Regions from separate parts of the Frankia sp. R43 genome, predicted to be linked through region 1. Evidence: predicted binding sites of a transcription regulator. Region 1 holds the regulator's gene; the other holds the start of a gene.
The links. Region 1 encodes LexA, which represses DNA repair genes until DNA is damaged. Its sites were predicted from a motif close to CGAACNNNNGTTCG; they were not measured.

Region 1 (8,620 bases):
ACGACCCGGCCTTCCTGCCCCGCTGCTACTGGCAGGGCCCCGTCTGGGTCAACATGAACTGGCTGATCGCCGACGGGCTCGACCGCTACGGCCGCCGGGAGGCCGCCGACGCGATCCGCGCGAACACCGTCGAGGTGATCCGCGCGTCCGGATCGATGTTCGAGTACTACTCGCCGCTGGACGGCTCCGGCGCCGGCAGCAACCGCTTCTCCTGGACGTCGGCCCTGCTCATCGACATTCTCGCCACCCACCCACAGGTGGCCCTGACCAGCACGGACAGCACGACGAATCCGTGACAGGAAGCCCGCGGAATCCGTGCCAGAAGTGCCGCGGATTCCGTGGCCGGAGGCCCGACGGATTCGTAGTTGAGAGCTCGCGGCAGCGCCACTCGCCAAAACCTTCGGGACGGATCTGAGGTCTCGGGCAGGGTGGGGGCAGCGAGGCGGACTCGCTCGCCACCCCCGCCCTGCCGCGCCGGTGCTCTGCCGCACCAGCGCTCGGTGTCAGCTGCAGCCGCTGGTGGAGCCGCACTGCTCGCAGACGTAGCAGCTGCCGGCCGGGCGCATGTTCACCCCGCAGGTGAAGCACAGCGGGGCGTCGACGGCGGTCTGCGCGGTGAGCGAGCCGCCCGGCATGGCCACGCGGAGCTCACGCGCCACCAGCTCCGGACCTGCACCCGCGGCCGGGCCGGTGAGGCCGCCCACTCCGGCCGACGGGGCCACCCCGTTGCGTGCGGCGCGATCGGCGCCACCGCCACCGGTGCCGACACCGGTGGCGGCCGTTGCGTCACCCTCCACCGGCGCGGACGTCCGAAGCGCCTCGATGTCGACCTCGGGTTCCGCCGGGCCGGCTGCCGGGCCACCGGACTGCTCGGACAGCTTCCTGGTCCGCTCGGAGGCGGAGAGGATGCCGAGCTCCTCGCGCTGTTCCTCGGTCAGGTAGTCCAGCGCCAGCCGGCGGAACAGGTAGTCCATGATCGACTGGGCGATGCGCACGTCCGGGTCGTCGGTCATGCCGGCGGGGTCGAAGCGCATGTTGATGAACTTGCTGACGTACGCCTCCAGCGGCACGCCGTACTGCAGCGCGATGGAGATCGCGATGGAGAAGGCGTCCATCACGCCGGCGAGCGTCGAGCCCTGCTTCGACATCTTGATGAAGACCTCGCCGAGGCCGTCATCCGGGTACGACCCGGCGGTCATGTAGCCCTCGGCGCCGCCGACGGTGAACGAGACGGTCTGCGACGGGCGCTTCTTGGGCAGCCGCCGCCGGACCGGGCGGTGTTCCCCGGGGCCGGCGGGCCACTGCGGGAGCCCGGCCGCGGTGACCCCGGTGGTGGCCGCGGCACCCGCGAGCGCGGCGTCGGCGGTGCCGGCTGCGGCGGCGGCCGCCTCGGCGTCCCGCTTCGCGCCCTTCACATCGGTCAGCGGCTGGCCGACCTTGCAGTTGTCCCGGTAGATCGCCAGCGCCTTGAGCCCGAGCCGCCAGCCTTCGAGGTAGATCTCCTCGACGTCGGCGACCGTGGCAGTGGACGGCATGTTCACCGTCTTGGAGATCGCACCGGACAGGAACGGCTGGACCGCCGCCATCATCCGGACATGCCCCATCGGGCTGATCGCGCGGTCACCGATCGCGCAGTCGAAGACCTCGTAGTGCTCCGGACGCAGGCCGGGGGCGTCGACGACATGGCCGTGCTCGGCGATGAACTCGACGATCGCCTCGGTCGTCTCCTCCGGGTAGCCCAGCGCCCGCAGCGCCGCCGGCACCGTCTGGTTCACGATCTTCATGCTGGCGCCGCCGACCAGCTTCTTCATCTTCACCAGGGCCAGGTCGGGCTCGATCCCGGTGGTGTCGCAGTCCATCGCCAGCCCGATGGTCCCGGTCGGGGCGAGCAGGCTGACCTGCGCGTTACGCCATCCGCTCTTCTCCCCCACCGACAGCGCCCGCTCCCACTCCTTCGAGGCGGCCGCGATCAGCCGGGCGTCCTCGGCGTGGACGGTGCGGACCGCGTCGTTCGCCGCCGCGTGCTTGCGCACGACGCGGCGGTGCGCGTCGGCGTTGCGGGCGAAGCCGTCGTACGCCCCGACGGTTCCGGCGAGCTCCGCCGAGCGGCGGTAGGCCGTCGCCGTCATCAGCGAGGTGATCGCCGCGGCGAGCGAGCGCCCGCCCTCGGAGTCGTAGGCCCGGGCGCTCGCCATGAGCAGCGCGCCCAGGTTGGCGTAGCCGATGCCGAGCTGGCGGTAGGCCCGGGTCACCGTGGTGATCTCGGGGGTCGGGAAGTCCGCGAAGCAGATCGAGATGTCCATCGCGGTGATGATCAGCTCGACCGACGCGACGAACGCCTCGGCGTCGAAGGTGCGATCCGGCCGCAGGAACTTCATCAGGTTCAGCGACGCCAGGTTGCAGCTGGAGTTGTCCAGGTGGACGTACTCCGAGCACGGGTTCGACGCGGAGATCCGCCCGGACTCCGGGCAGGTGTGCCAGTCGTTGATCGTCCCGTCGTACTGGATGCCCGGGTCGGCGCATTCCCAGGCCGCCTGGGCGATCGTGGTGAACAGCCCCTTGGCGTCCACCGACTCGATCACCCGGTTGTCCAGCCGGGCACGCAGGTCGAAGGACGTCCCGTCGACGACGGCCCGCATGAACTCGTCGTTCACCCGGACCGAGTTGTTGGCGTTCTGGTACTGCACCGAGGCGATGTCACGGCCGCCGAGATCCATGTCGAACCCGGCGTCACGCAGGGCACGGATCTTGTCTTCCTCCCGTGCCTTCGTCTCCACGAACTCGACGATGTCGGGGTGGTCGACGTCGAGCACGACCATCTTCGCGGCACGGCGGGTCGCGCCGCCCGACTTGATGGTGCCTGCCGAGGCGTCGGCGCCACGCATGAAGCTGACCGGGCCGGACGCCGTTCCGCCGGAGGAGAGCAGTTCCTTCGACGACCGGATCCGGGAGAGGTTCAGGCCGGCACCGGACCCGCCCTTGAAGATCAGCCCCTCCTCCCGGTACCAGTTGAGAATCGACTCCATGGTGTCGTCGACGGCGAGGATGAAGCAGGCCGAGACCTGTTGGGGCGCCGAGGTCCCGACGTTGAACCAGACCGGGGAGTTGAAGCTGAACACCTGGTGCAGCAGCATCCAGGTGAGCTCGTGCTCGAAGGCCTCGGCGTCGTCCTCGGAGGCGAAGTAGCCGTTCTCGCGGCCGGCCACTGTGTAGCGGTGCACGACCCGGTCGATGAGCTGGCGCAGCGACGACTCGCGCTCGGCCGAGCCGAGCGCGCCGCGGAAGTACTTGCTGGCAACGATGTTGGAGGCGTTCACCGACCAGGCGGCCGGGAACTCCACCCCGCGCTGCTCGAAGTTGACTGAACCGTCACGCCAGTTCGTCATGACGACGTCCCGGGTCTCCCACTCCACCTCGTCGTAGGGGTGGACGCCGGGCGTGGTTCGAACCCGCCGGATCTTCAGGCCAGCCACCTTCGCGGCCGATCTGCTGCCCTTGCCGCGGGTCTCGGTCATGGCACTCCTCGTGTTCGCTTTCGACAGGTTCAACAATGGCGGCCGGGGTTACCTGCCCGATGAGCCCGGTCCACAGCGGGCTCGGCGCTCGCCGGGCAGGTGGCCCCGCCGTTGGATGGCACGCCGAAATGACCGGATCAGCCTCGTTGCTGATCGGTCCGACGTGCTTTGGGATCTGTGGCAGCGCAGGCGACCACGCCGTCGGTGCGCGATGCGGTGACGGCTGTGGTGGCGCAGGCGACCGCCGAATGCGGTGGTTCGTGGCGGTGGTGGAGCGACGTGGCGCGGCGGTCAGGGCGCGATCACGATGCTGTGGTCAGTCGCGGTGGTCAGTCCGCGGTGGTTAAGAGCGGTGCGGTTGCCGGTGCGGTTGTCAGTGATACGCCCGGTGCCGGGGATGCCCCGATTTCCTGGGCCGCCCCACACCCGGCCTGGCCTGGCCGAGGCCGCACCCGGCCCTGGCTCAGGGGCCGGCGGCGGCTCAGGGGCCGGCGGCCGCGCGCAGGCCCGGCGCGGCGGCGAGGTGCGGCCCGCGGGTGAGCCCGGCGGCGCCCAGCTCCGGGCCGGCGGCCCGGGACGACTCCGCCAGCGGGGTGCCACCGGCTTCGGAGCTCTGCCCCGCGTCGGCACGAAGCGCCGCGATCGCCACCTCGAAGTCGGCGAGCGACTCGAAGGCCAGATAGACCGAGGCGAACCGAAGGTAGGCGACCTCGTCCAGCTCCCGGAGCGGGCCGAGTATCGCCCGGCCGACGTCCTCGGCAGCCACCTCCGCGGAGCCGGAGGAACGCACCGTCTCCTCGACCCGCTCGGCCAGCAGGGCGAGATCGTCCGACCGGACCGGGCGCCCCTGGCAGGCCTTGCGCACGCCCACGATCACCTTGGCGCGGCTGAACGGCTCGGTGGCACCGCTACGCTTGCGCACCCGCAACGAAGCTTCCTCCATCGTCGTGAACCGGCGCCCACACTCCGAGCAGGCTCTGCGCCGCCGGATCGCGGCGCCTTCCTCGGCCTCCCTGCTGTCAACGACACGGCTGTCGGAATGGCGGCAGAAGGGACAGCGCACGGCACACTCCTCTCCGCTCCGGGCGGCCTGGCTGCCACACGCGGAGCACGCCCCAGCAGGTGCCCACATGCCACCGGCCGACCACCCTCCGGGGGTGGCCAACTGACAACCTGTGGATATCGATGCACAACCTGTGGATGACTTACGGTGCTGTAACTACAAGATGTTGTGTTCACCGTAGCGCACGCACCCGACAGGTCCGACACCGCCCCTCCTCCTCCGGCGTGTCGCTGCCGCGGGGCCGCCACCACTTGATCGGCAGCCGGTCCCGCCCGGCGGCCGGCCGTCGGGCGGGCCACCGTCAGGGCAGGCAGAGCGGCTGGCCGGGAACGAGATCCGCGGTGGGCAGATCGTTCAGGGACATGAGCCGACGAACAACCGCACGGGTGTCGGCCTCGGGGTCGATCCCGCGTGCCACCTCCCAGAGCGTCTCGCCCTGGCGCACCACGTGGGCCTGACAGTCCACCGGGGTGGCCGTGAACGCCTGCGACGCGGTGACCAACGCCAGCGAGAGCACCAGCGCGCCGGACAGGCACGCGAGCGCCGCGAACACGAGCCTGCCCCGCCGGGTCAGCCTCAGCGGCGGCTGTTGCCGCGGGCGGCGTCGCGAGCCCGGGCGGGGCCGTTGCGCGCCCGGGGACAGGGCTCGCGAGCTCGGGGACGAGCTGCGCCGCAGACTCGGCCACCGGCGCCGTGCTCTCGTCCGTAGCCTCTGGTCGCCGGGCGGCGGCAACGCGTACCCGACGGCGCGGGCACGCCATTCCAGCCCGGGCATCTCGATGACCTGGGCCTCGACGCACTCGACCGCCGCCGAGGACGACTGTGCGCCGCACGGGCCCGCCGCAGGCGAAGGACCACTGCCGAGACAACGAGAAGGGGCCGAGCGATGCGCCGGCCGCCGATCACCGCCACGCACGGCCCTGCCCCGCACCGCCTGGCCGCGCACCACGACCCCGCTGACCGCCGCACCACGGCGAGCACGAGGACGCGGACGCGCGCGACCACCACGGCCGCCCGCCGCCGGCGCACCTCCTCCGACGGCCGCGGACCGCCGCGCCGCGCCGACGCGGAACACCCGACACTTGGGACCGGCTCCCCCGCCGAGCGCCCTGTCGCCATCCGCGATGTCAACATCGCCGGCAGCCAGGCCAACGTCGCCAGCGGCCGGCCGAAGGTCACGATCGGCCGCAGCAACATCGACAATGGCGATATCGACAATGGCAACGTCGGTCACGTCGGCATCAGCCAGACCGGCGCGGGAAAGATCAGGGTCGGCCGGATCAGCGTTGGCCGGATCGGGGTCGGCCAGATCGGGGTCGGCCATGTCAACCTCCCAGGCGCGAGCATCCGCTCGCTCGAACACCTGAGCGATTCTTACACGGTCGCCACGCACACTTCCCCCGACACGCTCGAACAGACGTTTGAGATTCGGCGACCGGCCGACTACCGTCAAGGACGATCAGTTGTGGACGATCGTGCGAGAAGAAGCGAGCACGGAAAATCCACCCGAACCGGTCAGAAGCTACTAATAGGACAAAGTGGTAGATCGACCGGGTGGCCCGCCGGCTGCGGAACCGCCGAGCCCCCGGTCGCGGAGAAGCCGGTAGCGGGCGAAGCCCCGCCGCCGGATGCATCGACAGGGAGAGCGGTAGGCGATGACCAGCCAGGCACGGGGTACCCGCCGAGGCGACGCCCGCGGCAATGTCCGGGATCTTCCCGACAGCCCCGCGGACGCCTCAGGCCTCACGCAACGACAGAAGGGGATTCTCGAGGTCATCCGCGCCGCGGTGGAGCAGCGCGGCTATCCGCCGAGCGTCCGCGAGATCGGCGAGGCTGTCGGCCTGACCAGCACCAGCAGCGTCGCGCACCAACTCAAGGTGCTCCAGGAGAAGGGCTTCCTGCGGCGCGACCCGAACCGGCCGCGGGCCATGGAAGTACTGCCGATCGGCGGCCAGAAGGCGGGCGCCCGGCTGCGCTCCGCCGGCGCCACGCCGGCGGAGGTGGGTGGTGCCGTCGCGGCCGAGGGCGGCACCCCGACCTACGTGCCCCTCATCGGGCGAATCGCGGCCGGCGGGCCGATCCTCGCGGAGCAGGCCGTCGAGGACGTCTACCCGCTCCCGCGGGAGATCGTCGGTGAGGGCACGCTGTTCCTGCTCAAGGTGGTCGGGCAGTCGATGATCAATGCCGCGATCTGCGACGGTGACTACGTCGTCGTCCGCCAGCAGCCGGTCGCCGACAACGGCGAGATCGTCGCGGCCATGATCGACGGCGAGGCGACGGTCAAGCGCTTCCGCCAGCGCGACGGCCGGGTGTGGCTGGCGCCGGAGAACCCCGCGTTCTCCGACATCCCGGCCGAAGACGCGACCATCCTCGGCCGGATCGTCGCCGTGATGCGCCGGGTCTGACCCGAACGCGACCCCAGGGGGCGCTGACCCCCTGGGGAAGAGCCGGCCATCGAGCCAGCCGCCATGCCGAGCCAGGCGGCGGCCCCTGGCTCGGCTTCCCGCCGGCTCGGTCAGCTCCGAAGCGGGGTCAGCTCCGAAGCGGTCAGTTTCGAAGCGGTCAGCTCCGAAGGGCTCCAGCGACCCTGAAGGGCTCCAGCTCGGCGGCAAGGCTCACCGGCACCCGGGCCGCCACCGCCGTGCCCGCGCCGGTGTGCTCGACGCTCAGCACCTCGCCGTCGCGGTGGATCCGGGAGACGAGATCACCACGGGTGTAGGGCACCAGCAGCGACATCTCGATCTCCGGGTGCGGTATCCGCTCCGAGAGGGCGTCGATCAGCTCCGCCAGGCCCGTTCCGGACCGAGCCGAGACGAAGATGGCGTCCGGAACCGCCTTGCGCAGCACTGCCAACGTCGTCGGATCGACCGCGTCGACCTTGTTGACGACCACGAGCTCGGGAACCCCGGCCGCGTCGATCTCGGCGAGCACCTCACGGACCGCCGTGATCTGCCCCATCGGGTCCGGCGCCGAACCGTCGACGACGTGCAGGACGAGATCCGCGTCCACGACCTCCTCCAACGTCGACCGGAACGCCTCGACGATCTGGTGCGGCAGATGCCGGACGAAACCGACGGTGTCGGCCAGGGTGAACACCCGCCCGTCGGGCAGGGTCGCTCGCCGCACGGTCGGGTCGAGGGTCGCGAACAGGGCGTCCTCGACGAGCACACCGGCTCCGGTCAGACGGTTGAGCAGCGAGGACTTCCCGGCGTTGGTGTACCCGGCGATCGCGACCGCCGGCACGGCACCCCGCCGCCGCGAGGAGCGCTTCGTCTCCCGGACGGTGGCCATCGCGGCCAGCTCGCGCCGCAGCTTGGCCATCCGTGTGCGCAGCCGCCGCCGATCGGTCTCGATCTTCGTCTCACCAGGGCCGCGGGTACCGATGGGCGCCCGGCCACCACTGCTCGCGGCGGCCCGGGACATCGACTCACCCCAGCCACGCAGCCGCGGGAGCATGTACTGGAGCTGGGCCAGCTCCACCTGGGCCTTGCCCTCCCGGGACGTCGCATGCTGGGCGAAGATGTCCAGAATGAGCGCCGTCCGGTCGATCACCTTGACCTTGACGACCTCTTCGAGCTGGCGCAGCTGCCCAGGGGTCAGCTCGCCGTCGCAGATCACCGTGTCCGCACCGGTCGACGCGACGACGTCCGCGAGCTCTCGGGCCTTGCCGGAGCCGACGAAGGTCGCCGTGTCCGGCCGGTCGCGGCGCTGCACGAGCGCGTCCAGCACCATCGAGCCCGCGGTGGTGGCCAGGGCCGCGAGCTCCGTCATCGACGCCTCGGCCTCCAGGAGGGTCCCGGAGGTCCACACCCCGATCAGCACCACCCGCTCCAGTCGGAGCTGGCGGTACTCGACCTCGGTGACGTCCTCGAGCTCGGTGGTGAGACCCGGGATGCGGCGCAGCGCGCCACGCTCCTCCAGGTCGAACCCGTCGCCCTGTTCGTCGAAGAAGGAGAACCCCTCGCCGTCACCGAGGAGGACCACGCCCCCGTCGTCGCCGTCGAAGCTCGGGCTCAGGTTCGGGTTCGGGTACCGGGTGGAC
Region 2 (8,620 bases), on a different contig from region 1:
AAGAATCCGACCGCGTCGAGGTGCGGATTGTCGTAAAGCTCGTCGAGGGAGCGCACCGGCGCGGCCGGGACGTCCAGTGACCGCAGCAGGTCGAGCCAGTACTGGGTGGTGTGCTCGCGGAAGGTCTCGCCCAGCAGCGCGTAGACGTTGTCGATCTGGCGGGCCCGCTGTTCCAGCGTGGCCAGATGCTCACCGGCCCAGGGCGGTTTCACCGCGTTGACGAAGGCGGCCCACTGCTTGTCGTTGTAGACCAGCACGGAGATGTAGCCGTCGCTGGTCCGGTGCGGCCGGCGGTTCGGTGCCACCGCCCTCGGGTACACCGCCGGGCCGAGCGCAGGACTGAACATCGCGCCGTTCGCGTGCTCGACGAGCATGAACGAGGCCATCGTCTCGAACATCGCGACCTCGACCTCCTGCCCCTCGCCGGTGCGGGCCCGGTGGAACAGCGCCATCATCGTGGCCCACAGCGCGGTCAGCCCGGCCACCTTGTCGGCCATGATGGTGCCGACGTAGCTGGCCTCCCCGGTCAGCTGCTCCTGCGCGAACGGAATTCCGCACTCCGCCTGGATCGTGTCGTCATAGGCGGTCAGGTTCGCGTCCGGCCCGCGGCGGCCGTAACCGTAGCAGTTGGTGTACACGATCGACGGATTGATCGCGGCGACGCTCTCGTAGCCGAAGCCGAGTTTCGCGACCGCCTTCGCCCGCATCGAGTGGATGAAGACATCCGCGCCGCGGACGAGCTCGCGCAGCGCGTCACCGCCTTCGGGGCTGCGCAGATCCAGCACGACGCTGCGCTTGCCGCGGTTCACGTTGACGAAGACGCCGGCCATGCCGGGTTCCGGGCCGACGGAGATGAACCGGGTGTTGTCACCCGCCGGCGGCTCGATCTTGATGACGTCCGCACCCATGTCGGCCATGATCTGCGTGCAGTACGGACCCATCACCATGGCGGTGAGGTCGATGACGCGGATTCCGGCCAAGGGCCCTGTCCGTCCCGAACCCAAGTGCCGCGGGCCACCGTCGGCGCCCTCCGAGCAGCTACGAGCCTTCACGTATCGACCACCCCTATCGCTCCTGCGGCCCGCGCCACCATCGTTCCGCCGCGCCATCCATCTGCCCCAACCGCCCCAACCAGCCCACACGGCACACCCAACGGCCGGACCGAACGGGCGGCCCGGGGCGTGCGACGGCCCGGCCGGCACGCGGCACCGTCGCCTGGCGGGGCGCGCGGCGGATCGTCACAACGGGTGGTCACAACGGGTAGTCACGGCGGGTGGTCACGGTGGGTGGTCGCGGCGGTCGGTCACGGCCATGATCCCAGCGTCCGCCGCACCCGGGGCACTTGTTTCCCGAAGACGGCGCCCGTCGAGACTAGAGGATGAATCCTTGCAAGGATAGTGCTATCAAGAGTTCGTGAGCACCACTGGTGGCGAGCCCCGCCCGATCGCCCGCGTCCTCGACGACGCCCTCGCGAACCGCCCGGACGCCGTCGCGGTCGAGGCCGTCTCCGGTTCCTGGACCTACGCCGAGCTCGACGACCAGGCCCGCCGCGCGGCCGGCGCGCTGTGGTCTCTCGGTGTGCGTCCTGGAGACCGGGTCGCGGCCTGTCTGCCCAACGACCTCGACATCGTCGCGGCGTTCCACGGCGCCCAGCGCATCGGCGCCGTCTGGGCCGGCATCGGCGAGGCCCTCACCGTCGCCGAACAGCGGGACCTGCGCGACATCTGCGACCCGAAGGTCGTCCTCGCCGGCCCACGGTGCCTGCTGACGCCGTCCGATGATCGCCCCGAGGGCGGCGGCGACGGTCCCGACGACGCCGACAGTCGCCGGAGCGGCGGCAGCGACCTCGTGGGCCTCGACCGGTGGCGCGCGCTGCTGGCCGAGGCCACCGACGAGACGGCCCCGCCACCCGGTCTCGGCCTCGACATCGACGCCCCCGCCGGAATCGCCTTCACCAGCGGGACGTCGGGACGTCCCAAGGCCGTCGTGCACAGCCAGCGCAACCTGCTGCTGCCCGGCGCCGTCCTCGTCGCCACCCGCGGCTGGGGCCCCGAGCTGCGCAAGGGTGACAGCTTCCCGCTGACGATCCTCAACCTCATGGTGCTGTCGACCCTGCTCACCGCGCAGGCCGGCGGTTGCGCGGTCATCATGAACCGCCGCGACGTCGCCGGCGTCATCGAATGGATCTCCAGCCGCCGCGTCACCGTCTGGAACGGCGCACCGGCCCAGCTCTACGACCTCGCCGGCCGGCCGGACGCCGACCTGAGCTCCCTGTGCGAGGTGTGGAGCGGCGGCAGCGACACCCCCGACTCGCTGCGCACCGCGTTCGCCGAGACGCACGGGCTGGTCCCCCGGGTCACCTACGGGCTGACCGAGGCGCCGACGGTCGTGTCGATCGACCCGGCCGACGGCGGGTGGCGTCCGGGCACCAGCGGACGGGTACTGCCGAGCTACGGCGTCGCCGCCTACGACGACGACGGCAACCGGCTGCCCCCCGGCGAGCTCGGGGAGCTGAAGCTCGCCGGCGCGACGTCCGGGCCGTGGGCCGGCGTGTGGCGGCCGCTGCTCGGCTACTGGGAGTCCGGCCGGATCCGCCCACCGGAGCCTGGCCCGGTCGCGACCGGTGACGTCGGGACGGTCGACGCCGACGGCTGGCTGTCCGTGCTGGACCGCAAGAAGCTGGTCATCATCCGCGGCGGGGCGAACATCTACCCGCTGGAGATCGAGCGGGTCATCGCCACCCACCCGGACGTCGCCCGGGTCGCGGTGTGCCCCGTCCCCGACGACCGTCTCGGCCAGCGGGTCGCCGCGGTCGTCGAAAGCGCCGGACCCACCCTCGACATGGACGCGCTCGCCGAGCTGTGCCGCCGCGAGCTCTCGCCGTACAAGGTGCCCGAGTTCTGGACGCAGGTCGACGCGCTGCCGGTCAACGCCATGGGCAAGGTCCAGCGCACCGGCCTCACCGACCTCGTCGACACCGGCCGATGACCGCGCGGATGACCGCGCGGATGGTCTCAACGAGGCACGCGGCCCGCCGCTGGGCGGCCCGATGCTGGTGAGCCAGGACGACGCCTGGGAGTTCGTGGCCGGGGCGCACACCGGGATCCTGACCACGCTGCGTTCCGACGGCGCACCGGTCTCGCTGCCGATGTGGTTCGTCGTCGTGGACCGCGCCGTGTACCTTTCGACGCCGCCCCGGGCGGCCAAGCTGGCCCGGATCCGCCGGGAGCCGCGGGCGGCGTTCCTGGTCGAGTCCGGCCGGGCCTGGGTCGACCTGCGTGCCGTCCATCTCAGCGGACGGATCCGGGTGGTGGATGACAAAGAGACACGCACCCGGGTCCGCGGCATGCTCGACAGCAAGTACGCCGCCTACCGGGTGCCGCCCGAGCGGTTACCCGCCGCGGCCCGCGCCGCCTACGCCGACCGGGTCGTCCTGCGCCTGGACCCGCAGGGACGACTGTTGCGCTGGGACAACTCCCGGATCCGGCTGGCCCCGCCCGCTGGCCCCGACACCCAGCCCACCGGCACCATCGACCTGGCAGACACCGACCTGACAGATACCGACCTGGCAGACACCGCCAACGAAGGGACGTCCTCATGACGCCGGCCGCCGAGACCGCGAACGCCGCGCACGAGGGGCCTGCCGTGGCTGCCACGGATGCCACGGTCGCGGGTGCCACGGCCCGGATGTTCGGCCTCGACGGCCGGGTCGCCATCGTGACCGGCGCCTCCTCCGGTCTCGGTGTCGCCGTCGCGCGGGCGCTGGCCGCGTTCGGTGCCCGGGTCGCGGTCGTCGCCCGGCGGCTCGACAAGCTGACCGAACTCGCGAAGGAGATCGACGGCCTGCCGGTCGCCTGCGACCTCTCCGATCTCACCGCCGTCCGCACCGTCGTGCCGGCAGTCGTCGAGGGCCTCGGAGCACCGGAGATCCTCGTCAACGGCGCCGGCAGCATGTTCACCTACGAGCGGGCCGAATCCGAGCCGGTCGAGGCGTCCCGCCGCACGATCGACCTCAACCTGCTCGCCCCGTTCCTGCTCGCCCAGGACGTCTTCCCACACATGGTCGCCGCCGGCCGCGGCACCATCATCAACATCTCGTCGATCAGTGGGAAGGTCGGCATCCCCGGCATCCCACAGGCGTCCTACGCGGCCAGCAAGGCCGGTCTGTCCGGGCTGACGTCCGAGCTCGCGGTGCAGTGGGCGCGGCACTCGATCCGGGTCAACACGGTCGCCCCCGGCTTCTTCCGCAGCGAGATCACCGGCCCGCTCTACTCCAGTGAGAAGTCGATCGAGTACCTGCGCCGCAACACCCCGCTGCCGAAGGAGGGAACCGCCGAGGACATCGTCGGCGCCGTCCTGTGGCTCGCCGGCGACGCCGGCAGCTACGTCACCGGCCAGACCATCGTCGTGGACGGCGGCTGGACCGCCCGCTGAGGCCAGGGCCGGTCGCCATCCGGACCATCGAGCCACACATCGGCCGGGTGCATCGCAAGCTCGGCGTGTCCCGCCGTGACCTCATCCGGCACCCACCGCCCGCTCCGTCGAGCGAGCCGGAGGCCCGAAGCGTCAGGCGGCTCCTTTCGCCTGCGGATGTTCCGGATGAACCTCGACAATGCGCGCGACGGCGTCAGGCCGCGTCGCGCGGCACAGGCGTATGTCCGTCCTGCTGGCATGCACGCGCACGCGCAGGCGTCTGGATTCAGGAGTCAGGAGGGATCTGGAGCCCAGTTGGAAAATGGTTTCATCCAGGCGAGGTGAGATCCGATCACCGTGAGGGATGCCGCGAATTCGGCGGCCAGCCCGGTGAGCATCGCCTCGAGAGCAGGAGTTCCCACTTCTTCGACGCTCGGATTCGGTATCCAGTCCGTCCTCGACAGACAGTGGATCTCCACAAGGTCTCCCCCGGGGATGAACTCCAGGGTTCGCTCGAGCCCCTGGGAGTACAGGTCGATCTCCGTGCGCCTCCGGAGCCTGACACCTGCCAGGAGCTCAGGCAGCTGCTCCATGAAGACCGAGAGGTCGTAGGCGACGTCCACCGGCCACTAGGGACAGCCGAAACCGTGGATGCGAAAACGACAGTCAGTCTCGCCGAGCAGGTAGCAGGCAGTCATGACCAGACTGTCATAGTCATCGTCGACCTCCGGGGAAATCGACGCCGTGCCGGCCGCGAGCGGAGATGTCGGCCTTTCCAGGGAACAACCGAATGCCATCGACGAGACCTCCTGTGCGGGGTGGACACGCTAGCCGGGTCGACGCCAACAAGGAAATTCCCGTGCAGGCCCGGGCCGCGTGGTTTACGGGCCCGCACGAGAGGTGAGAATCAGCGGCTCATGAGAGCGAAGACTCCCCAGCCGAGATACTCACGTGTGCATCGCGCGTAGCGGGCGGGCTCCGTGGTGAGCTCTTCCCTGACCTCGGGCACCAGTTCGTCGCCCGGGTTCCGGTCGAGCCAGCGGCGCAGGTTCAGCCACTGGGCCGCGGCGTACCGGTCCCAGCTGTCCTGATCGGCCAGTGTCATCTCCACAAGGTCGTACCCGAGTTCCCGGAAATGCACGATCAGGTCCGGCAGGCGCAGGAAGTCGGCGATGCCGGTGGCGTGGCAGGCCTTGGCGGTCTCCTCGTCGGGAGGGGTCCGCCGCCAGTACGGCTCGCCGATCAGCATCAGGCCTCCGGGGCGGAGGCTGCGGCTGAGCAGCTCGGCCGTCCCGGCGACGCCGTTCCCGATCCACGTGGCGCCGACACAGGCGGCCAGATCGACCGGCTCGTCCGCGACATGGCCGCGCGCATCCCCGTGGACGAACTCGACCCGGTCGGCGACGCCGAGCTCGGCGGCGCGGGCCCGGGCCTGCTCGGTGAAGATTGTGCTGATGTCCACGCCGGCGCCCGTGATCCCGTGGTCACGCGCCCAGGTGCACAGCAGCTCGCCGGAGCCACTGGCCAGATCGAGCACCCGTGTCCCGGGAGCGAGGTGCAGCGATTCGCCCAGGGCCGCGAGCTTGGCCGCGGTCAGCGGATTGTGGATCCGGTGGCTGCTTTCACGGATGGTGAAGATACGAGGAAGGTCCATGACCGAATTCCCTTCTGTCATGCCTTGGGATGTGAGACGCGGTTGGTGACGCCCCGCATGGGCGCGACGCGGTCCTGGCAGCGGGCGTTCGGCGTCCTTTGGCTCGACGACGGTGGCGGAGAGGACGGCCGCAGGGGCCAGCCGGACAGGTAGCCAGCGAGCCGGACAGCCAGCCGGTTTCCGGCGACCGCCGGAGGGATGACAGCCAGCAGGACGGTCCGGTCTCAGCCACGACGGCACGCAAGCCGCGATCGGCCCGCACGAGGTGGCTGGAAGACGGTCCGTCGGCCTGCGGTCGGGCGAAGGAACTCTCACGTTCCGCGTTCCAAGTCGTAGCCGGCTGAAAACGTGACCCGTGCAGGAGAACGGAGAGCGCCAGGTCGGCGCGCAGAAGGTTGATGAAGCACTGTGGAGACCCTTGAAAGGGGCCCAGCCGGACAGCATGCCTGCCGGGACTACTCCCAGCTGCGAGAATGACAGGCGAAGGTCAGGGCAGGGCCCGGGAAGCGAGGATGATCCGGGCACAGCGCAATGCGGTGGTCTCCACGACAGTCATCAACTCACCTCCGTCGATCTCCGCGTTCACATATTCCGTCGCCGCGGCACAACGTTACCACCGGCGGGTGGACGGCCACGCTGTCGACGCTGCCCGACCACCAGGCCGGAGACTGGTTCCGGCGCATTTCCTGCAGACGCGACCCTCTCGACGCGACCCCTCCGTGGGGCAGCTGCCGGCATTCCTGAACGCCGCACAGGCCAGCCCGACGCCGGCGCCTCCTCATCGCTGGCCGCGAGGGATTCGACGAGACCGCCCTACCCATGGCTGCGGTGCGACCGCACAACCCGCGGCCAGTTGGGTCGACTCGGGTCGCCGCCTGCGGCGCGGAGGCTGTTGGCGTCCTCCGCGGTACTCCCTGTGGTCTCCACGCGCAGCGCCCGTTCCGGCAGGCTTCGACCATCGATAATCGAACATGTGTTCGCGATCCGCCGGGCACACGGGTTCGGTTCGGGCGAGGTGAGCACGCCATGCCAGCACCCACACGTTCGAGCGAAGCATCTGGCGCATCCCGGGTGCGGGACGCGGCCGCGGCCTTCGACGACCAGGTTCGCGACCTGCTGTCCCGGATCGGCGTTCAGGCCGCGGCGCTGGCCGCGGCCCACGCCGGAATGCTGCGGCTGCTCGCCGAGTACGCCGGGCTGCGACCGTCGGCCGAGGCCGACCCGCTGTTCTCGTTCGACATGTTCGCCCCGGAGGAGCTCGCCGGCGTGCTGCGGGTATCCGCCGCCACCGCTGGTGGGCAGATGGGTTTCGCCTTCTCCGCGGTGCGGCGGCTCCCCCGAGCGATGCAGGCACTGGAGGACGGCATCCTCGACCTGCAACGTCTGCGGTCGTTGGAGACCGCAGCCAGCCCCCTCACCGACGAGCAGGCCAGCCAGGTCGAGGAGCAGGTCCTGGCCGGCGGGCCGCGACGCAACCGGGGCGCGTTCGGTGCCGCCTGCCGTCGCGCCGTCCTCAACGTCGACCCTGGCGGCGCCGCCGAGCGTGCCACGGAGCGTCGCAAGGGCCGTCACGTCCGGCTCCACCCCGGCGACGACGCCACCAGCACCCTGTCCGCGCTATTGCCCGCGGAGGACGCCGCGGCCTGCGACAACCAGCTCAACCAGATCGCCGATGAGATCATCCGTACCCGCGATGCGGACGACCAGCGCACCCGCGACCAGATCCGCGCAGACACCCTCGTCGACCGCATCACCGGCCGCACACCGCTGCGCCCGCTGCCCTGCGACGTCCAGGTCATCGTTCCGATCACAGCCCTGCTCGGGCTGGGCGAGGAGCCCGGTGAGATCCCGGGCTTCGGTCCCATACCTGCCGACATCGCCCGGGACCTGGCGATGCGCCCGACCTCCACCTGGCGGCGCATGCTCGTCGACCCGCAGGGGGCGCTGATCGAGGTCGCCGACCGGCGCCACCCCAGCCCCGCCCAGGTCCGGCATGTGCGTGCCCGCAACCGCATCTGCGTCCACCCCGGCTGCACCCGCCGTGCCACCCGCACCGACACCGACCACACCACGCCCTACGCCGCCGGCGGGCCCACGATCGTCGACAACCTCGGGCCGCTCTGCCTCAAACACCACCGCCTGCGCCATCACCCCGACCGTCCCTGGATCGTCCGCCAGCCACGCCCCGGCACGTTCACCTGGACGAGCCCACTCGGCACCAGGTTCACCGTCCACCCGCACGACTACATCACCGGCGAGGAACACCTCCCGGCCGGCTGAGACCCCCCTCCGCAGGCCGCGCGACAGCCCGGACCTTGACATCAGAAACTAGACCCACGAGTCTAGTAAAAACGTTCCGGAAGGGAGAGGGCCCAGGGTGAGTGCGGCAGTCGAGCGTCTGACAGGGCTGGTCCAGTCGGAGGAGCGCTTCGCGATCCCGTACGCGGATCTCCGCGAGACGCAGGTCGAGGCGATGAACGAGCTGTTCCAGGAGCGCCGGGAGCGGATCCGGTTACTCGCGTTCCGCGCGAAGGAGGCGGGCATCAGCGAGAT

Region 2: the regulator LexA is predicted to act here: its motif matches at 7,034-7,047, upstream of ACG83_RS18210 (HNH endonuclease signature motif containing protein).

Annotation. Positions count from the first base shown of each region.
Region 1 covers NZ_LFCW01000001.1:1,371,798-1,380,417, forward strand. The annotation lists gene ACG83_RS05150 (amylo-alpha-1,6-glucosidase) at 1-296, shown strand, start outside; gene ACG83_RS05155 (vitamin B12-dependent ribonucleotide reductase) at 504-3,515, opposite strand; gene nrdR (transcriptional regulator NrdR) at 3,997-4,578, opposite strand; gene ACG83_RS05165 (LysM peptidoglycan-binding domain-containing protein) at 4,880-5,131, opposite strand; gene lexA (transcriptional repressor LexA) at 6,234-6,983, shown strand; gene hflX (GTPase HflX) at 7,141-8,620, opposite strand, start outside.
Region 2 covers NZ_LFCW01000004.1:172,341-180,960, forward strand. The annotation lists partial or broken gene ACG83_RS18180 (CaiB/BaiF CoA transferase family protein) at 1-1,004, opposite strand, end outside; gene ACG83_RS18185 (class I adenylate-forming enzyme family protein) at 1,414-2,988, shown strand; gene ACG83_RS18190 (pyridoxamine 5'-phosphate oxidase family protein) at 3,050-3,601, shown strand; gene ACG83_RS18195 (SDR family NAD(P)-dependent oxidoreductase) at 3,598-4,434, shown strand; gene ACG83_RS18200 (hypothetical protein) at 4,707-5,036, opposite strand; gene ACG83_RS18205 (cyclopropane-fatty-acyl-phospholipid synthase family protein) at 5,321-6,067, opposite strand; gene ACG83_RS18210 (HNH endonuclease signature motif containing protein) at 7,094-8,347, shown strand; gene ACG83_RS18215 (hypothetical protein) at 8,445-8,620, shown strand, end outside.